Regions from separate parts of the Leeia aquatica genome, predicted to be linked through region 2. Evidence: predicted binding sites of a transcription regulator. Region 2 holds the regulator's gene; each other region holds the start of a gene.
What was found. Region 2 encodes FNR, which switches genes on or off when oxygen is low (the NO sensors DNR and NnrR bind a similar motif). Its sites were predicted from a motif close to TTGATNNNNATCAA; they were not measured.

Region 1 (7,004 bases), 780 kb from region 2:
AGGCTGCGCTCAACCGCTCTGAAGAGCAGCACCGGCTGGTGCTGGACAATGTGACCGAAGGCATCCTGGTGGTGGCCAATGGCCATATTGTGTACGCCAATCCGCGTGTGTTGACCCTGACCGGGCTGGACCGGGAAACCCTGTTCAGCCAGCCTTTCCTGACGGCGGTGTATCCGGAGGACCGGCCACTGGTACTGGAGAATCACTTGCGGCGTTTGCGTGGTGAGCCCGTTCCCCCTCACTACTGCTTCCGCACCGTCAACCTCGTGGAGGACCGGGTGCAATGGGTCGAGTTGTCGGCAGTGAGCATCGACTGGAATGGCGAGCCCGCCACCCTGTCCTTCATCTCTGACATCACTGAGCGCAAGCAGCTCGAAGAGCGTTTGCTGCAAAGCACGGCAGAGCGGGAGCAGCTGCAGCTGCGCCAGTTTCAACTGGAGCTGCAGGAGGCCGAGCTGGCCCGCCAGCTGGCAGAGGAAACCACCCACGCCAAATCCATGTTCCTGGCCAACATGAGCCACGAGATCCGCACGCCGATGAATGCCATCATCGGCATGGCGCACCTGGCCTTGCGCACTTCGCTGTCCCCGCAGCAACGCGATTATGTCGAGAAAATCCACCGTGCCGGGGTGGCGCTGCTGGGTATTATCAATGACATTCTGGATTTTTCCCGTATCGAGGCGGGCAAACTGCATCTGGAGCCGGTGGAGTTTGATCTGGACCGGGTGCTGGAGCATGTGATCTCGGTGACCTGTGGCAAGGCCCATGAGAAGGGATTGCGCTACCACGTCAAGGTACCGCCGGCAGTCCCCCGGCTCTGGCTGGGCGATCCATTGCGGCTGGGGCAGGTGCTGATCAACCTGCTGAACAACGCCATCAAGTTCACCGAGGCCGGTGAAGTCATGCTGAGCTGTAGCGCGAATTTGCAGGGAGAGGAGCGCTATGAGCTGGTCTTCAAAGTACGTGACACCGGTATCGGGCTCAGTCCCGCGCAGATTGACCGGCTGTTCCACGCCTTCAGCCAAGCCGATGATTCGACAACGCGCCGCTTTGGAGGCTCCGGGCTAGGGCTTAGCATTGCCAAGGCAATCGTTGAATTGATGCAAGGTCACATTGGCATCGAAAGTACAGAGGGTGAGGGTACCTGCGTGCAATTCACGGCGCAACTGACGGCCCGACCTGCGCCTGCGTCACATTGGCCCGCTGCCATGACGGGCCTGCGCTGCCTGCTGGTCGCGCGGGACGCATGCTGGCGGGAGTGGTTGCAGTCGGCCTTGCGGACCATGCCGCTCACCGTGGATGCAGTCGCCGATACCGCTCAGGCGCAGCGCGCTCTGGAGCAACACCCTTATCAGTTGTTGTTGCTGGATCCGGCTGAGGGAGTAGGTGTCTCCTTGCTGTCGCTGCTACCTGTGCCGCAACCCAAGGTCATGTTGCTATACCCGGCCAGCGACGAGCCCGCCCGTCGTGAAGTGGAAGGTGCGACGGTAGAGGGAACCCTGCCGATTCCTTTGCTCTTGCACACCCTGCAGCAACGTGTGGTCGCGCTGTATCAGCCTGCCGATGCGGTCCAACTGCACCCAAGTGAAGTTGCGCCCGATTTTTCACGGTTGCATGTGTTGCTGGCAGAAGACAACGATGTTAACCAGCAGATCGCAATGGAACTGCTGCAGGCCACAGGGGCACGGGTTAGCGTCGCCAGCAACGGCTCGGAAGCGCTGCAGCTGTTGCAGGCTGCCCTGCAGGGCGACCACCCGGTCGATCTGGTATTGATGGATGTGCAGATGCCGGAGATGGATGGTCTAACCGCGACCCGCTTATTGCGGGAGGATCCGGCACTGGCCAGTTTGCCTGTGCTGGCCATGACAGCGCATGCCATGAAAAGCGAGCGTGAACGCTGTCTGCGTGCCGGCATGAATGACCACATCACCAAGCCGATTGATCCAGCCTTGCTCTACGCCACCCTGGCCTACTGGGCGGGCTTGCCTGACCCTTCAGCAGGTCCTGACGTGACGCCCGCGCAACGGCCGCCTCAAGGAATGGCTGAGATTCCTGGGCTGGACATGAACAGCGCCGTCCGCCGCATGCGGGGAGACAAGGACTTCTTTCGTCGCATGCTCGGGCGCTTTGTCGAAGGCCAGCGCGATTGCCTGTTTGCACTGCAGTCCGAGCTGGAGTCCGGGCAACTGGACGATGCCGAGCGGCGCGCCCATACCCTGCGAGGTGTAGCCGCGACCCTGGGGGCTGATGCATTGGCTGAAGCGGCGCAAACACTGGAGCAGGCCTTGCACGCGGGTGAGCAACAGCAGCTTCCCGCCGCGCTGCAAGCGTTGGCGACTGAGCTGGAGTCCATATTGCATCACGCTGCGGAATGGCTGTCCCAGCCTGATGCTGGGGCAGTAGCAGAGCAGATGTCGCCGGAGGATAGCCTGCAGCAGCTGCGCGCGCTGATTAAAGAGTGTGACGCTCAAGCGTGCGAGATGGTGGCTGGCATGCAAGAGACGTTGTCCCAAAAGCTGGGGGCAACCGGCCTGCAAAAGCTGAATCAAGCCATGTCCAGGTTTGATTTCCCGGCGGCATCCGCAATACTGAAGGAGGAAGGGAAGACCTGAATCCGTCGGATCATTGCGGAGCACACCCATGGCCGAGCCGCTGAGCAACAGCCCGTTAACCCTGCTGGTGGTGGATGACACCCCGGACAACCTCAGCCTGATGGCCGGGTTGCTGAAAGACCATTACCGGATCAAGCTCGCTGTTAATGGCGCGCTGGCCCTGCAACTGGCCCCCAGCTGCGACCTGATCCTGCTCGACGTGATGATGCCGGAGATGGATGGCTACAGCGTCTGCCGCCAGCTCAAGGCGAATCCGGAGACCGCCGACATACCTGTGATTTTCCTCACCGCCCGCAGCCAGGATGAAGACGAAGAGTATGGTCTCAACCTTGGCGCGGTGGATTATCTGACCAAGCCCATCAGCCCGCCCATACTCTACGCTCGCGTTGCTACCCATTTAAGGCTACGTCAGGCCAGCCGCTGGCTGAAGGGGGAGAATCAGCTGCTGGAACACCTGGTGCAGCAGCGCACCGCCGAACTCAGCCGCCTGCAGGATGCGCTGATCACCGCCATGGCTTCGATGGCAGAAACCCGCGACAACGAAACCGGCAACCACATCCGCCGCACCCAGCACTACGTCGCCGCGCTCGCCCGCACCCTGCGCGAGCACCCGCGTTTTGCCGACACCCTCACCGAGGAAAACATTACCCTGCTGTACAAATCCGCCCCGCTGCACGACATCGGCAAGGTGGGGGTGCCCGATCGCATTCTGCTCAAGCCGGGGCGGCTGGATGCGGAAGAATTCGAAGAAATGAAAAAGCACACCCTCTACGGACGGGACACCATCCTCAGTGTCGAGCGCGAGCTGGGTGGCAGCAACAGCTTCCTCACCTTTGCCCGCGAGATTGCGCACTACCATCAGGAAAAATGGGACGGCAGCGGCTACCCGGAAGGGCTGGCGGGCGACGCCATTCCGCTCTCCGCCCGGCTGATGGCGGTGGCCGACGTCTACGACGCCCTCATCTCCCGCCGCGTCTACAAGCCACCCTTCCCGCACGAAGAAGCGGTGCGCATCCTGCGCGAAGGCCGTGCCCGCCACTTCGACCCGGATATCCTCGATGCTTTCCTGCAGATCGAAACCGAATTCCGCGAGATCGCCGAACGCTACCGGGATGAGGATTAGGCTTATTGCAGGTATTGATCCACGATCTGCTGATAGCGGTGGCTGGTACGCAGGAAGGCCAGGCCCCGGTCGAATGCATCACGCAGCGCGGGCTTCCTGAACGCGATGCGATACCAGGTGGCGGGAAACAGGTTATGCATCTCAACCGCACCCCGCAGCAGGTAAGGAGGCACGTTGGCAGGGGGCTGTTTTTGCAGGCGGGCCTGCTGATAGCGGAAAATCCGTTCATCCATCACCGCCACATCCGTCCGGCCTGCCAGCAGTTTCAAGACCTGCGTACGCTGATCCGCAGTCTCACTGTAAGACGGATGCTTGCGTACTACTGCCGCAAATTCCTCTCCCAGTGCAAACTGGGCCTGCTGGAAGGCCTCAACAGAAAACCCCTGCAAGTCTGCCATGCTGTAGATCTGGAGCTGTCGGGTTTGCAAGGAAATGGCCTGATTCCGGTAAGCGATATACCGCTCGGAAAGATAGGCCGCCTTGGCCTCCGGGAAGCTTTCCTGAATGGTCATCACGCCATCCACCTCACCCGTGGTAAACAGCAGCTTGCTCCGGTGGAAAGGCTGCAGGATGAATGTCACCTGATAGCCTGCATGCTGCAGGGCCTCCCGCACGATATCCAGCTCCATGCCTCGGGGCGGCTTACCCTGAATCACGTAAGGCTCCAGCCACAGCCCAGCGGCGATTTTCAACGTCTCGCCCGCCCAGGCCTGAAGGGCCGAAAGCAGCAGGCACGCCAACAGCAGCACGGTCCGCATCCGCTTACCCTTGTTCAGTGTGTTATGGCCTGACTTCGGTATAGCAAACCCACCCCCCAATTCAAGCGGGAGTCTGGCAGCTAATGGTGGTACGTTTGCCACTGTGCACGCAGGGCCCGAAAAGTCTGGTAGCCGTCGCGGGCGTGGCTAAGCTCGCTGTAGTAACAGTCGTAGAATGGGTCGCTACAGTCCTGCTCGGAAAAGTGCAGGATAAAATGCTGGTCCTCAGGCGGCAGGGCGTCCAGCAAGGCCAGCATCTCGGTGTTGAAGCGGGTGCTGTAGGCTTTTGCCATGCCCTGAGTCCACGTGGTATGGGCAAAGTCGCAATCTGCCGTATAGCCATAGCAGACATTGGCATTGACCTCATAGTGCCAGGCAATGCTTTGCCTGATGCTGATGGACTGGGTGACTTCTATTGCCTCCATCTGACGAGTCAAGGCAGCCATGGCCGCTGGCAGGCTGATGGTGGCACTCAGCGTGATGTGCTGATGAGCTTTGCTCAGGAAGTGCTGGGCGTGGCAGGTCAGCACGGCGCCGTGTTCATTCTCCTCAGCAGTGAAGTACAGGGCGTAATGGCGGTGCAAGAGTTGCATGGTTGGCTGGAACCGGTAAGGTTCGGTTGTCAGGTGGTGAGGTACGCTAAGGGTTGTACCCATTGTGCATGCACAGCGCCGCTACTGTACAGTGCGGGGCCGGGTTGTCCGGTATGAACACAAGGTGACGTTGCGGCAGATTATACCGCGAGTCTACCCGCTGTAGCCCGCCACTGGCGACTCCCCACCGGCTGACCGGGGGTGGTCCGGCGGCGCAGGAGGAGGTGCTGGTCGCCGTTGCGGGTGAGGAGTCTGTGCTACTGTGTGCGGGCTGGCCGGGGGCGTCAAGCCGGGCTGGCATAAAGGCCGGGTAGGGGGCTTGTCGTAAATCAACAAATCATCGTCCGATCCGGTCAATCGCACAGAGTGGCGAATTTGAACAATGAACGCCATCCGGGAAGCCTCGTTTTCAGGGCTTTTCCATGTTCGCGCAGCGCACCAGACAGGATAGATGATGCCATCCAACCGTTATTCGCTGTGGAGCCTGTTCAAGCACGGGCTCAAGCACAATCAGCAGTGGGACCCGGCGTGGCGTAGCCCGCAGCTGAAGTCTTCTTACGATGTGGTGATCGTCGGTGGTGGCGGCCACGGGCTGGCCACCGCCTATTACCTGGCCAAGAACCACGGTGTGAAGAATATCGCCGTGCTGGAGCGGGGCTATCTGGGCGGCGGCAATACCGCGCGCAACACCACCATCGTGCGCTCCAACTACCTGTGGGACGAAGCCGCCCAGCTGTATGAGCACGCGCTCAAGCTGTGGGAAGGGCTGTCGCAGGACCTGAACTACAACACCATGTTTAGCCAGCGCGGGGTGTTCAACCTCGGTCACACCCTGCAGGACATGCGCGACATCGAGCGCCGGGTGAACGCCAACGTGCTGAACGGGGTGGACGCCATGGTGCTCACCGCCGACGAAGTGCAGGCCCGCATCCCGCTGCTGGATTGCAGCAAGCGCGCCCGTTACCCGGTGCTGGGGGCCAGCTTCCAGCCGCGTGGCGGGGTGGCGCGGCACGATGCGGTGGCCTGGGGCTTTGCCCGTGCCGCCAGTGATCTTGGCGTGGACATCATCCAGCAGTGCGAAGTCACCGGCATGGACATCGACAATGGCCGCATCAAAGGTCTGCAGACCTCGCAAGGCTATATCCGTACCGAGCGGGTGGGCTGCGTGGCCGCCGGTCACAGCTCGGTGCTGGCCAAGCTGGCCGGTATCCGCCTGCCGCTGGAGAGCCACCCGCTGCAGGCGTTTGTGTCCGAATCCATGAAGCCCTGTCTGGACACGGTGGTGATGTCTGGAGCGGTGCACGGTTACGTCAGCCAGTCCGACAAGGGCGAGCTGGTGATCGGTGCCGGGATCGACAGTTACCTGAGCTATGCCCAGCGCGGCAGCCCGCATGTGATCGAGCATACCGCCGCCGCCATCATCGAGCTGTTCCCGATGTTCTCCCGCGTGCGGCTGAACCGGCAGTGGGGCGGGATTGTGGATGTGTCGCCCGACGCCTGCCCGATCATCTCGAAAACGCCGGTCAAGGGCCTGTATTTCAACTGTGGCTGGGGTACCGGTGGCTTCAAGGCCACGCCGGGTTCCGGCCATGTGTTTGCCCATACCATCGCCTACGACGCACCGCACCCGCTGAACGCCGCCTTCGCGCTGGACCGCTTCCACAGCGGCCACCTGATTGACGAGCACGGCGCCGCTGCCGTGGCCCACTGAGGAGCAGACCCATGCTGCAATTTCGTTGTCCGTTCTGCGAAGAAGTGCGCGAGGAAGAAGAGTTCAGCTACGCCGGCGAAGCCTACATCGTGCGCCCGGCCGAACCGGAAGCGGTGGACGATGCCACCTGGGGCGATTACGTGTTCATGCGCAAGAACCCGAAAGGCTGGCACTGGGAGCAGTGGCAGCACACCGGCGGCTGCCGCA
Region 2 (7,004 bases):
CGTCAGCATCGGCAAGCCAACCGGATTGTCCTTGTCGGCAATGGTGACACCGATACCGATGTCTTCCACACCCGAGATGATCACGATGTCACCGGCTTCAGCCTCGTCCACCGGCACCCGGTCCAGACCCTTGAAGCCCAGTACCTGGTTGATGCGGCCTTGGGCCACCTGGTCTTCGTGGTTCATCACCACCACAGCCTGACCCGGCTTGATGCGGCCATTCAGGATACGACCCACCCCCAGACGCCCGGTATAGCTGGAGTAATCCAGCGCCGCCAGCTGCAGCTGCAACGGGGCTTCCGGATCGCCACTCGGTGCCGGTACGTGCTTGAGCACGGTGTCGAACAGCGGACGCATGTCCGACGATTCCTGGACCAGCTCCATCTTGGCAAAGCCATTCAGGCCGGACGCGTACACAATCGGGAAATCCAGCTGCTCGTCAGAGGCACCCAGCTTGTCGAACAGGTCGAAAGTCTGGTTCACCACCCAGTCCGGACGGGCACCCGGACGATCAACCTTGTTGATCACCACGATCGGGCGCAAGCCCAGCGCCAGCGCCTTCTTGGTCACGAAACGGGTTTGCGGCATCGGGCCTTCCACCGCGTCCACCAGCAGCAGCACACCGTCCACCATGCCCAGCACGCGCTCCACTTCCCCACCGAAGTCGGCGTGACCCGGGGTATCCACGATGTTGATGTGGGTACCTTCGTAGTCGATGGCGGTATTCTTGGCCAGGATCGTGATGCCACGCTCCTTTTCCAGATCGTTGCTGTCCATCACCCGCTCATCAACCTGCTGGTTGTCGCGGAAGGTGCCGCTCTGGCGCAGCAGTTGGTCCACCAGCGTGGTTTTACCGTGGTCAACGTGGGCAATGATGGCGATATTGCGTAAGGCGCGTGTCATGGGCTTTTCTGCCGAATTTTCAAAACCCTGAATCATAACATGGTTTTGTGTCAGTCGTCCGCATCTGCTAACCCGTATTGCTGCCCATCCCTGCCGCTGGCTACCATGCCAACACCCTGCCAATGGACCCTTTCATGCGCACTCCTCGCCTGATGTTACCGCTAGCCTTGCTGCTGCTGGCCTTGCCAAGCTGGGCCAGCAGCAATGCTGCCAGCACCCAGACCTTGCTGTGGGTGATGCTGATCCTGTTGCTGGCGCGCTTCTCCAGCCTGATCGAGCGCATAGGTCAGCCCGCTGTGCTGGGCGAGTTGCTGGCTGGCGTCGCGCTCGGCAATCTCGCACTGGCAGGCCTGCCGGGGCTGGATCAGGTTCACACAGACCCCGTCATCCGTTTTCTGGCCGAGCTGGGTGTAGTCATCCTGCTGTTCCAGATCGGGCTGGAATCCAATCTGCAGTCCATGAAACAAGTCGGTGGGCGCGCTTTTGCTGTGGCCACGGTGGGTGTCGTCGTGCCGTTTGCACTGGGCACGCTGCTGATCGGCCCGTGGCTACTCCCCCAAGCCGGATTAATGGCACACCTGTTTCTGGGCGCCGCACTGACGGCCACATCGGTGGGCATTACCGGCCGTGTGTTCCGTGATGCGCAGGCACTGCATACGCAAGAAGCCCGTATCGTGCTGGGGGCTGCCGTCATTGATGATGTGATGGGTCTGGTGATTCTGGCTGTGGTCGCCGGGCTGGCGAAACCCGGCAGCGTGGACGCGCTGGAGATTGCGCGGGTCAGCGCGGTGGCGCTGCTGTTTTTGATTGCAGCAGTCGTACTGGGGCGCTGGCTGACGCCACTGATCAGCCGCTTCATGGCGTCCATCCACAGTGGGCCGGCCATGCAGTTCACTTTGTTGATCAGCTTCTGCCTTGGCTTCGCCTGGCTATCCGCTGCAGCAGGCCTCGCGCCCATTGTGGGCGCTTTTGCCGCCGGATTGATTCTGGACGCCAGCTACCTGTCCCGCTTTGAAGCCGAAATGATCCGCCATGAAGTGCACAAGGTGGTGCTGAATCATGGCGCTGCGTTGGAACAGGAGGTCGACCATATCCTGAATCAGCATGCTGAACATCGCCCGATGCGGCTGATGGAGCCCATTGGTTATCTGTTGACCCCGATCTTCTTTGTGGTCACCGGCATGCAGGTCAAGCTGGATGTGTTCAGCCAGCCGCATACCCTGCTGCTCACGGCGCTGATCCTGCTGGTCGCCATTGTCGGCAAACTGTGCGCCGGGCTCGCTGCTGGCAAAAGCGACCGCTGGCTGGTGGGTTGGGGTATGGTGCCACGCGGGGAGGTCGGCTTGATTTTTGCCCAGATGGGTAAGAGTATCGGCGCCTTGAACGATGAACTCTACTCGGTGATTGTATTAGTGGTGGTGCTCAGCACACTGGTCACCCCGCCCTTGCTGGCATGGCGGCTGAAAGGATCGGCAACATACTAAGCGAAGCGTCTCCATGCTGGAGCCATCGCCCACGGTATCAGGCATGCAGGAAATAGCGGGCAAACTGATCCGCCAGTAGCCGTCCGCTCTCAGTCAGCCACAGGGTGCGATGCCGCTGCAGCAGATAGCCCGCCTTGATCCAGCCTTGCAGCTGCTTCAGCTCGGTCGCAAAGTATTGCTCGAACTGCACCATATAGGTCAGCTCAAACGTCATGAAGTCCAGATAGCCCAGACAGAGCAGTTGCTGCGCCATCGCACGCCGCATCAGGATATCCAGCGACAGCTTGCGCGCCGCTGCCAACGGGCGCTTGCCCTGCTGCAGCTGTTTGAGGTAGGCAGCCTCAGGGCTGTTCCAGCCTTGGACCGCACCCAGCAAGGTACTGGCCCCGGGTCCCAGCCCGATCCACTCGCCATCCTCCGCGATCAGATCGCCCTCCCCGGTCAACATCAAGCGCCCGAGGCGCTGCGCATGCCGCCATGGGTCATCTGCTCGGGTAAACCAGCCGCCCGCCAGATGGCCATAACCCAGCTCATCCAGCCATTGCAGCACCTGATACAGCTGTTCTTTTTGTTGCAATAGCTGGCTGGCGGATACGGCTGCCGCCACCACACCCCGCAAGCAAAGCCGGGCGGGCTGCATGAGCAACAAGGCATGCACCTGCGCCATGGCCTCCGCATCCATGAGCTGTCCCAGCCACAGTTCCACACCGACCCTGCCGCCAGCCTGTTGCAACACAGCGGGCAGTACGGTGAGGCATGAGGCATGGAAACCGGGCTCGCCCCCCGCCATGCTGCGCAGCATCACGTCTGCGCCAGGCACGCCTGAGCAATCCGGCACATCCGCCTGCCCCAGATACAGTACGATGCCACAAGGCATACTTGGAGACACGGAGTCACGCCGCTGCAGCCAGTCGGCCAGCGCCAGCGCAAAAACCTGTGGATGCGCTGACACATGCAGCTGCATCTGGGTCGGTTGACGCTTGCCCAGCAAGGCGCACCACTGCTGCCACTCCAGCGTAATGGCCTCTTGTACAGGCTGAACTGCCGCCGGCTTACGCGGCCAGCACTCCGTCATGCACAGCGCGGGCGGCAGACGGCCGATCGCCGGGCGCGACCAGGCTCGCCCGACGGCTGCGTCATTCAGCCGGGGTTGTCGAATCTGGCGAAGTGCGGGGAAGGCGGCGATGTCGTCCATGTTGAAAGACAACATTTGTCCCCAGCCACGTGGGACGGCCACTGTCGGAAAATCCGCATTCAGGCTATGATGTTGACCAAGCGAGAGGACGGGCATGGTTGGGTCGGGGTTGTGAGCAGTTTTTGCCACTATGCCCATCCACCGCCCGTTCGTGGTTGACCTGTATCAACACCTACCGATTTGGCATGAACCATACCTCCACCATCCCTATTCAGGAAGTTTCCCTCAAGCACCTCAAGGTAGCGTGCTCCAGTTGTAGCCTGCGCGAGCTGTGTTTGCCGCTGGGCCTGAACAGTGATGAAATGAACCAGCTGGAAACCGTCATCACCCAGCGCGTCAAAGTCAAAAAGGGCGAGCCGCTGTATCGGGCTGGTGATGCCATGCGCTCCCTGTTTGCGGTGCGACTGGGTTTCTTCAAGATGAGCGTGCTGTCAGAAGATGGCCGCGAGCAAGTCACCGGTTTCCAGATGGCAGGCGAATTGCTGGGGCTGGACGCCATCAGCACCGAGACACACAGCTGCGGTGCGATTGCGCTGGAAGACTCCGAGGTCTGCGAGATTCCGTTTGCCGACCTGGAGGAACTGAGCCGGCATATCCCCTCCTTGCAGAATAATTTCTACAAGGTGCTGTCCCGTGAAATCGTACGAGACCATGGCGTCATGATGTTGCTGGGTAATATGAAGGCCGAGGAACGCCTGGCTGCTTTCCTGCTGAACCTGTCACAACGCTTTGCCTTACGCGGTTACTCCTCCCGCAGCTTTGTGCTGCGCATGACGCGTGAGGAAATTGGCAGCTATCTGGGGCTCAAGCTGGAAACCATCAGTCGCGGCTTCTCGCGTTTCCAGGAACAGGGGCTGATCCGGGTCCACAACAAGGAAATCGAAATCCTGGACCTGCCCGCCCTGAAACAGGTGTTGTCGGGATGTTCAGGCAAGGCCTGACCCTGCACACTTCAGGACACAGGAAGGTCTGTAGATGCTGCGCCTGAGTCTGGATGCCCTCACCGTTCTGGATACCATCGATCGCCAGGGCAGCTTTGCTGCCGCGGCTGAAGTGCTGCACCGCGTGCCGTCTGCGATTACCTATATCGTGCAGAAGCTTGAGCAGGATATGGATGTCAAGCTGTTTGACCGCAGCGGGCATCGCGCACGGCTCACACCGGCCGGGCAGGAATTACTACGAGAAGGCCGCCACCTGCTGCGTGCGGCAGGTGAGCTGGAAAGCCGGGTCAAGCGGGTAGCCACAGGTTGGGAGACCGAGCTGTCCATTGCCATGGACACCATCTTCCCCAGTACGGCACTGCTACCCATACTGGCGGATTTCTATGCACAAGGTAGCGGCACCCGTATCCGCATCACTCATGAGGTATTGGGGGGAACCTGGGATTCGCTGCTGACCCGACGCTCGGATCTGGTGGTTGGCGCGCCGGGTGACGCTCCGGCGGGCGGCGGTTTCTCCACCCGTACCATCGGGTCGCTGGATTTTGTGTTCTGTGTCGCACCCAATCATCCTCTGGCCGAATTGCCGGAGCCTCTGCAGCCACAAGACATCCTGTGGCATCGCTCGGTTGCCGTCGCGGATACCTCACGCAGCCTGCCGCCACGTTCATCCGGCATTCTCAGTGGTCAGGAAATCCTGCATGTCCCCGACATGCGGACCAAACTGACGATCCAGCTCAGCGGTCTGGCCTGTGGCTATCTGGCGCGTGAGCTGGCTGAACCTTATGTGCGAGAAGGTCGCTTGATCCACAAGCAAGTGGTGGATCAACGCTTACCCCACCCTTTCCATCTGGCCTGGCGAGCCAGCGATAGCGGCAACGCCCTGCAGTGGTGGCTAAAGCGGCTTGATCAACCCGACCTGATGCAGAAGCTGCTGCATCCCCCCGTCATGCTGTAAACGGTCTACAATTCATGACAACCCGGCCGTCTGGCCGCCCCGCATACCCCCCACCGTCACGGTGCAACTTTTGATGCAAAGGAGCAACTTGTGGTTATTTCGCGCAGAACCGTACTCAAACAGCTGACTGCCGCCCTCGTGGTGAGTGGGGTCATTGGCGTGGCACATGCTGCCGAGCCCTTCAAGGTGGGCTTCGTCTATGTAGGCCCGGTGGGCGATGCTGGCTGGACCTACGCCCATGATCAAGGCCGTCAGGCCGTCGAAAAGATGTTCCCAGGCAAGGTAAAAACCACGTTTGTGGAAAGCGTACCGGAAGGGGCGGATGCCGAACGGGTGATCCGCAAGCTGGCGCAAGATGGCAACAAGGTGATCTTTACCACCTCCTTTGGCTATATGAACCCGACGCTGAAGGTGGCCAAGCAGTTCCCGAACACCGTGTTCCTGCACGCCACCGGCTTCAAGAGTGACAAGAACGTCGGCACCTACGATGTCCGCACCTATGAAGGTGCCTATCTTGCCGGTTATGTGGCGGGCCTGACCAGCAAGACCAGCAAGCTGGGCGTGGTGGCCTCGGTACCGATTCCGGAAGTGGTACGCAATATTGACGCCTTCACCCTGGGTGCTCGCGCCAACAACCCGAAAGCCACCGTCAAGGTGATCTGGATCAACAGCTGGTACGACCCGGCCAAGGAACGCCAGGCGGCTGAAACCCTGATCGCCCAAGGTGTGGATACCCTGATGCAGAACACCGATTCCGCTGCCGTGGTACAAACCGCGCAGGAGAAGAAGGTGAAAGCCTTCGGTTGGGATTCCGACATGACCAAGTTCGGTGCTGATGCCCACCTGGCTGCCAGCCAGATCAATTGGGGGGTGTACTACACCAAGGCCGTCAAGGCTGCGATGGATGGCAACTGGAAGAACGAACCGATCTGGTGGGGCCTGAAGGAAGGCATGATCGATCTGGGCGCACTGAACAAGAGCCTGCCGGACGATGTGAAGAAGAAGGTGGCCGCTCGCCGTGCCGACATCATCTCCGGCAAAGCCCCGATCTTCGCCGGTCCGATCAAGGACAACACCGGTGCCGTGAAAGTGGCCGCAGGCAAAACCATGTCTGATGGCGACATGCATGGCATTACCTGGTATGTGGAAGGCGTGGAAGGCACAGTGCCGAAGTAAGATGGTGACAGCCAACAAAAAAACCGGCCATCTGGCCGGTTTTTTTGTTGGCTGCACGAAGCAAACAGGCTGGCTTACAGCCCTTTCACCGCATAGATACCTGGTGCGTTACGCCAGTAGCCTTTGTAATCCATGCCAAAACCGAACAGAAAGCGGTCGGCCACTTCCAGCCCAATGAAATCAGCCTTGATGCCCGGTGCCTTGCGATCATGCAGCTTGTCCACCAGCACGGCCACCAGCACCTCGGCTGCACCTTCTTCCCGACAGTAACGCACGATTTCTGCCAGGGTATGCCCTTCATCCAGAATATCATCCACCACCAGAACGGTACGGCCTTTGACCGGCTCCGT
Region 3 (7,004 bases), 1.6 Mb from region 2:
CAAGCCGGGGTCGCCGCCCATGGCATGAAAGAACAGCGGCGCGGTTCGTTCCAGACTGGACAGGCTGACGGCGGCCTGCGGGTAGCCCCGGTAGGCACTGCGCCGGATCAGCTTGTCCCATAAGCCACCTACCCAGTCTTCCATTTCAGGCTCCGAACTGGGTGAGCACCACCTGCTGCAAGGCGGCCAGGGTGTCCGGGTCGTCACTCAGCGGCTCGACCAGGGCCACCCGGCAGGCGGTCAGCGGGGACATGCCGCTCATCATCAACTTGCCGCAGTAGACCAGCAAGCGGGTGCTGACTGCTTCGTCGAGGTCGTAGCCTCCCAGTCGACGCAATTGACCGGCCAGCGTGACCAGCTGCTGGGCACGGGGGGCATCCAGCCCGCTTTCCTGCTGGATGACGGCCAGCTCGACGGCCGGTGCCGGAAAATCAAAGCTGAGCGCGACAAAGCGTTGCCGGGTCGACGGTTTCAGGGTCTTCAGCACATGCTGGTAGCCGGGGTTGTACGACACCACCAGCATGAAGCCCGGTGGCGCCTGTAATTCTTCACCGGTGCGCTCAATCGGCAGGATGCGGCGGTCATCGGTCAAGGGGTGCAGTACCACCGTGGTGTCCTTGCGCGCTTCCACCACCTCGTCCAGATAGCAGATGCCCCCACTGCGTACCGCACGGGTCAAGGGGCCGTCGCACCAGCGGGTGTCACCATCGGCAATCAGATGGCGGCCCACCAGATCCGCCGCGCTCAGATCATCATGGCAGGATACGGTAAACAGCGGCAGCCCCAGCACGGCAGCCATATGGCTGACAAAGCGGGTCTTGCCACAACCGGTCGGTCCCTTGATCAGGATGGGCAGCTGCTGGCGCCAGGCCTGCTCGAATACGGCACATTCGTCGGCCACCGGTTGATAGAAAGGGATGTGGGTGCTGGGCAGGGCAGGGGCGTTCATCTCGGGCTCCAAAGCAGGTTGCTGCCAGCATGCGCCGAGGATGATCAGGCTGCCTTGATGGATAACAAGGGAAGGCAGACCGGGTTGAAGCTGTGGCGGGTCATAAAAAAGGCGCCCCGCAGGGCGCCTTCAGTCCGGGTGAGGCTCAGGCGTCTTCGCGACCCTTGATGAAGAAGCTGGCGATATAGACCACCAGACCAATCATGAAGACCACCCCGGCCCCTTCACGCAGCCAGTAGAAGAAGGCGATCTTCTCTTGGGCAGCCATGAAGGGCAGCGGCTGGTCGCCCATGCGTTGCATCCACACCTGCAGGATGCCCGCCGCAGTGAGGAACAGGGTGATGAACACCATCGCCACTGTCATCAGCCAGAACGACCACATTTCCACTACTTGCGAGGCATTGCTGTTGGCTTCACGACCCCGCATCAGCGGCATGCTGTAGGAGATCATGGTCATCACCACCATGGCGTAAGCACCATAGAAGGCCATGTGACCGTGGCTGGCGGTGATCTGCGTACCGTGGGTCAGGTAGTTGATCGGGGCCAGCGTATGCAGGAAACCCCACACCCCGGCGCCAAGGAAGGACATCACCCCGGTACCCAGCGCCCACAGCACGGCGGCCTTGTTCGGGTGCTCACGACGGCGCTTGTTCACCGCGTTGAAGGCAAACAGCGTCATCATGAAGAAGGGGATGGGTTCAATCGCGGAGAAGATGGAACCCAGCGGCTGCCAGTAGGTCGGTGTACCGATCCAGAAGTAATGGTGGCCGGTGCCGATAATGCCGGAGATCAGGGTCATGGCGATGATCACATACAGCCACTTCTCCACCACTTCGCGGTCAATGCCGGTGACCTTAATCAGCACGAAGGCCAGCATGGCACCCATGATCAGTTCCCACACGCCTTCCACCCACAGGTGAACCACCCACCACCAGAAGTACTTGTCCAGTACCAGGTTGTGCGGATTGTAGAAGGAGAACAGGAAGAATACCGCCAGCCCCCACAGGCCGAGCATCATCACCAGGGTGATGCTGGTCTTGCGGCCCTTGAGTACCGTCATGCTCAGGTTGAACAGGAAGGACAAGGCCACCAGTACGATGCCGATTTTGGTCAGCGTGGGTTGCTCCAGGAATTCCCGGCCCATGGTTGGCAGGATGTCGTTACCGGTCATCTTGGCCAGCGTGGCATAGGGAACCGAGAGATAGCCGACAATGGTCAGCGCCCCGGCCACCAGGAATACCCAGAAGGTGAGGATGGCCAGTTTCGGGCTGTGCAGCTCCCGCTCGGACTCTTCCGGGATCAGGTAGTAGCCTGCCCCCATGAAGCCGAACAGCAGCCAGACGATCAGCAGATTGGTATGCACCATCCGTGCCACGTTGAAGGGAATGGCCGGGAACAGGAAGTCCCCGATCACGTACTGCAGGCCCATCAGCAGACCAAAGATGATCTGCCCGACAAACAGGCCAATGGCGGCAATAAAGTAAGGTTTGGCAACCGCTTGCGAAGCGTATTTCAGCTGGGCGCTCGCGGGTGCTTTGTTCCCTGCGCTTGCGGGCGGCAGGGTGGCCGTCGCGGAGGTGGTCATGCAAAGCTCCTTGCAATGCTGGAAAAGTCAGAGGAGGGCATTCGGATCAGCCTTCCTTGTTGGGGGGCCACTTGCTGGTATCAATCTCACCCGTGTATTTGAGGAAGGCCACCAGATCGTCCAGCTCGCTGTCGGTCAGATGGAAGTTCGGCATCTGACGACGACCCGGTGCGCCGGTGGGTTGTGCCTTGATCCAGGCCTTGATGAACTCGGGGCCACGACGGGTATAGACATTACCCAGCTCCGGTGCAAAGTAAGCGCCTTCACCCAGCAGGGTGTGACAGCCAATGCAGTTATTGACTTCCCACAGTCGCTTGCCGCGCACCACTTGCTCGGTCAGGTTGGCACTGTTGTCCCGTTTGGGGGATGTCCGGACGGTATCCACGGTCAGACCGACAAACAACAGGAAGAAAAACACCCCCCCACCATAGAACATGTTGCGCGCGGCCGATTTGGTAAAGCTGGCGCTCATTGCGACCTCCCTTTCTAGATTTGGCCGGAATGCCGGCTGGTCAGGGAGGACTGTACGTTTTGCGGGCTAGCCGAGGCATTGATGCGTATCAATCAATCCCGGGCGCATCCGCCTTGGGTCGGAGCGTGGTCAAGCGTGTGCATCGCCGTGTGCGGGTAACTGGCGACGCAGCCGGTGGTGGCGTTGCCAGGCCTGGCACCCCAGCTGCAGCAGGGTACCCCACAGCAGCAACAGGCTGGTCGCCAGCAGCCAACGCCCCCACAGCGGGTAGGCAATCCAGCACAAGGCGCAGGCCTGGACACCCAGCCATAATTGCAAGTTGCGCCGGGCATGCTGCTCACTGATGAAATCCTGCAGGCTGGGCAGTTTGTAACGCGGCGGGGCCAGGTTCTTCAGGTCCAGCCACAACAGGAAAGGTACGATACGGTGCAGCATGCCCAGGACCAATGTGAGTGCCAGCCCGCACAGCCAGCCCCAGCCCAGCAAGCGCCCCAGCCAACCGGGCAGCGTTTGCCAGCTGAACAGCGGCCACAGCAACAACAGTACGGATAGCCATGCCAGCGCCAGCCGCCAGTAGGGCAGCAGCCATTCGCTATGGCGTCGGGTCTGTTGCAGCCGACGCCAGGTCAGCCCGCAAAAGCACAGCGCCGGGAGCCAGGCCCACAAGCTGCCGCCCTGATCGGGCCAGCGGGCCATGCACAGCGCGGCCAGTAACAGGCAAGTGGGCCAGCCCCACCAGGCATGCCGCTGCCAGACGGGCGGGTAAGGGGGCGTCATCAGAAACAAGGGCGCCACGCTTTGTGCCACGGCCATGATCAGCAGCAGCACCCAGCCTTGCGCCAACAGGCGGTGCCACACCAGCAGGCGGGCCAGTGGCAGCGGCAGCTGACCGGTCAGCACCTGCAGCATGGCGCCGCCCAGCAACAGGGTCAGCAGCAGGCACAGCAGCGCCATGCGCAGACTGCGGCTGCTGCCATCCCGTGTCGGCAAACGCCACACCTGCCACAGCAAGGTGGCCAAATGCAGGGCTACCACAGTGAACAGCACACTGGTCAGCTGTAACCAGAATGGGGAAAATTCCTGCAGAAATGCCGTGATCAGGCTGAGGGTGCCCAGTTGCCAGCCGCCCCACAGGCCGATCGTCCACCAGCCGGGCTGACTGCAGCGCCAGCCGGAGAGCACCGCCAGCAACTGCAGCAGCGCACCGAGCATGATGTTACCGAGCACGCCCAGCGTAAACAGGTGCAGCGGAATCAGCAGTGAGAGTGAGGGGTAGGCCCCCTCGCTCCAGCCCAGCGCCAGCAAGGCGGGCAGCAGCCAGAGCAGCCCGGCGACGAAGAAGCGTAGCGGTAGCGTCAGTGGCGGAGCCTGATCCAGCTGGGGCAGCACTGCGGTCACGGCAAGGTCAGGGTCAGCACCACGCCGCTATAGTCCGGCAACATCTCGCTGTCGTAAAACACCCCGCGCTGCTGCAGGTAGGGCAGCAGCGGTTGCGGAAAATGCGGTAACAGGTATTGCAGCTGGCTGCCCGCCGCTGCCGTGTCTACCGCATCCAGGATGATTTCCATCGGTTCGGGTGGCACCATGCCGCGCAGGTCACGCGGCGACATGATGCCGCTCCTGCCAGCGTTGCGCGATATCCGGAATGCGCTGCTCGCACATCGGGTAGAGAATGTTTTCTTCTTTCACATTATGTTGCTGGATCAGGATCAGCAGGGTGTCGGCATGACCAATGGCCGCCGAGCGGTCGCGCTGCTGTATGCCATGCTGCAGCGCATCCAGTTCATCCCGTATCTGCTGGTGCTCAAAGCGCATGACCTGGGTCGGCCCGCTGCGATTGCCGGTGACCGCCTCAAAGGCAGGGAACAGTAGTTGCTCTTCATCGACAAAATGCTGCAGCAGGCTGCCGCTGAAGCGGGCAAACAGGCGCTCGGCCTGCAGCCAGTCACTGTTGCGCAAGGTGTTTTCCAGGGTGGTGTACAACTCGTCACACTGGCGGTGTTCAAGGGTGAGGGTAGTGGTGAGCGACATCATGCGCATCCTTCCGGAACAGGGGTCCAGTGTCCCCCTTGTCCGGACGGTTCTGAATGATGCGCATCAAGAAATGTTTGATCCTGCATGCTTGCTGCGCGTGGGGGCCGCTGGTGCAGGCGGCTTGACCCATCTGACCTGAAAGGCAGATACGGCCAGAGTTGACCGGGCTATAATGGGCCCGTCTCCGGATATCCTCCATCAAAGGCCATCATGACGGTTGCAGCGCCTGCTTCTACCTTCTCCCCGATCCGCAGCAAGGCAGACCCGCGCCTGTCGACACGGGAGGTGTTGAATTGCCTGTTGCTGGAAGGCGTGCTGAGGGAGGCGGAGATTGCGGACTTCCTGATTCCGGCGCGAACCTCGGTGCATGGTGATGTACACCCGTTTACCCTGATTGCAGCGCAGAACTGGCACAGCGCCAAGCCACCGCACGCGCTGGTGGACATGGACTGGCTGGGACACTGGCTGGCCGGGCGGGTGGGTTTGCCCTATCTGGTGATTGATCCGCTGAAAATCGACGTGGCCAGTGTGGGTGGGGTGTTGACCCAGGCCTATGCCAGCCGCCATGGCATCTTGCCGGTGGCGGTGGATCGTAACAGCGTGACGGTGGCGACTGCCGAGCCCTTTGCCCGTGCCTGGGAGGAGGAGCTGACGCAGATTCTCGGCTTGAAGATCAAGCGGGTGCTGGCCAATCCGCAAGACATTGCCCGTTACTTGCCGGAATTCAATAATCTGTCCCGCTTCGTCAAGCAGACCGTGGCACAGGGTGGGCAGCAGCCGCAGCTGGCCAATTTTGAGCAGCTGGTGCAACTGGGGCGACGCGGTGATGTCGATGCCAACGACCACCATGTGGTGGCACTGGTCGACTGGCTGTTCCAGTATGCCTATGAGCAGCGTGCGTCGGACATTCATGTCGAGCCGCGCCGCGAGAGTGGCAACGTGCGCTTTCGGATCGACGGCGTGCTGCACCCGGTGTATCAGGTGCCCGCCACGGTGATGAATGCCATTGTCGCCCGCATCAAGGTGCTGGGGCGGATGGATCTGGCCGAGAAGCGGCGACCACAGGATGGCCGCATCAAGACCAAGTCGCCGGATGGCCGTGAAATCGAGCTGCGCCTGTCCACCTTGCCTACCGCCTTTGGTGAGAAGCTGGTGATGCGCATCTTCGACCCGCAGGTGCTGATTCGCAACTTCGCCGAGCTGGGTTTCAGTCGGGACGACAGCCAGCGCTGGCAGGGCTATGTGAACCAGCCGCACGGCATCGTGCTGGTTACCGGGCCGACCGGCTCCGGCAAGACCACCACCTTGTACACCACCCTCAAGCAACTGGCGAACGATGAGGTGAATGTCTGCACGGTGGAAGACCCGATTGAAATGGTCGAGCCCGCATTCAACCAGATGCAGGTGCAGCCGCAGATCGACCTCGACTTTGCCGCCAGTGTGCGGGCGCTGCTGCGGCAGGACCCGGACATCATCATGGTGGGCGAAATCCGCGACCGCGACACGGCGGACATGGCGGTACAAGCGGCGCTGACCGGGCATCTGGTGCTATCCACCCTGCATACCAATGATGCCCCTTCGGCCATCATCCGCCTGCGTGAGCTGGGGGTACCGCCGTATCTGATCAGCTCGACCGTGGTCGGGGTGATGGCGCAGCGGCTGGTGCGTACCCTGTGCCCGCACTGCAAGGAGCCGGGCGCACCGGATGAGGCGTTGTGGAACGAGCTGCTGGCCCCGCGCCGTGGCCCCCTGCCCACTGGGGCCTACCGGGCCAAGGGTTGTCTGGAATGCCGGATGACCGGCTTTCGGGGCCGCATCGGTCTGTATGAGATGATGAGCATCAGCACCGGCTTGCGCCACAAGATTGCCACCGGGGTGGAGCTGGATGCCTTGCGCGCCGAGGCGGTGCAGGAGGGCATGCGCACCCTGCGTCTGGCCGGGGCGCAGAAAGTGGCCGCCGGGCT

Region 1: the regulator FNR is predicted to act here: its motif matches at 5,406-5,419, upstream of HF682_RS04300 (sarcosine oxidase subunit beta family protein).
Region 3: the regulator FNR is predicted to act here: its motif matches at 5,094-5,107, upstream of HF682_RS08450 (hemerythrin domain-containing protein).

The regions. Positions count from the first base shown of each region.
Region 1 covers NZ_JABAIM010000001.1:836,838-843,841, reverse strand. Annotated here, with positions in the region: gene HF682_RS04320 (PAS domain S-box protein) at 1-2,612, shown strand, start outside; gene HF682_RS04315 (HD-GYP domain-containing protein) at 2,641-3,735, shown strand; gene HF682_RS04310 (substrate-binding periplasmic protein) at 3,738-4,493, opposite strand; gene HF682_RS04305 (hypothetical protein) at 4,574-5,086, opposite strand; gene HF682_RS04300 (sarcosine oxidase subunit beta family protein) at 5,538-6,797, shown strand; gene HF682_RS04295 (sarcosine oxidase subunit delta) at 6,809-7,004, shown strand, end outside.
Region 2 covers NZ_JABAIM010000001.1:54,960-61,963, reverse strand. Annotated here, with positions in the region: gene typA (translational GTPase TypA) at 1-903, opposite strand, end outside; gene HF682_RS00390 (cation:proton antiporter) at 1,038-2,387, shown strand; gene HF682_RS00385 (hypothetical protein) at 2,425-3,597, opposite strand; gene fnr (fumarate/nitrate reduction transcriptional regulator Fnr) at 3,768-4,523, shown strand; gene HF682_RS00375 (LysR family transcriptional regulator) at 4,558-5,478, shown strand; gene HF682_RS00370 (BMP family ABC transporter substrate-binding protein) at 5,569-6,654, shown strand; gene HF682_RS00365 (hypoxanthine-guanine phosphoribosyltransferase) at 6,729-7,004, opposite strand, start outside.
Region 3 covers NZ_JABAIM010000001.1:1,635,435-1,642,438, reverse strand. Annotated here, with positions in the region: gene HF682_RS08480 (nitric oxide reductase activation protein NorD) at 1-144, opposite strand, end outside; gene HF682_RS08475 (CbbQ/NirQ/NorQ/GpvN family protein) at 146-949, opposite strand; gene HF682_RS08470 (cbb3-type cytochrome c oxidase subunit I) at 1,095-2,534, opposite strand; gene HF682_RS08465 (c-type cytochrome) at 2,581-3,006, opposite strand; gene HF682_RS08460 (hypothetical protein) at 3,136-4,404, opposite strand; gene HF682_RS08455 (DUF2249 domain-containing protein) at 4,401-4,616, opposite strand; gene HF682_RS08450 (hemerythrin domain-containing protein) at 4,603-5,040, opposite strand; gene tfpB (type IV pilus assembly ATPase TfpB) at 5,251-7,004, shown strand, end outside.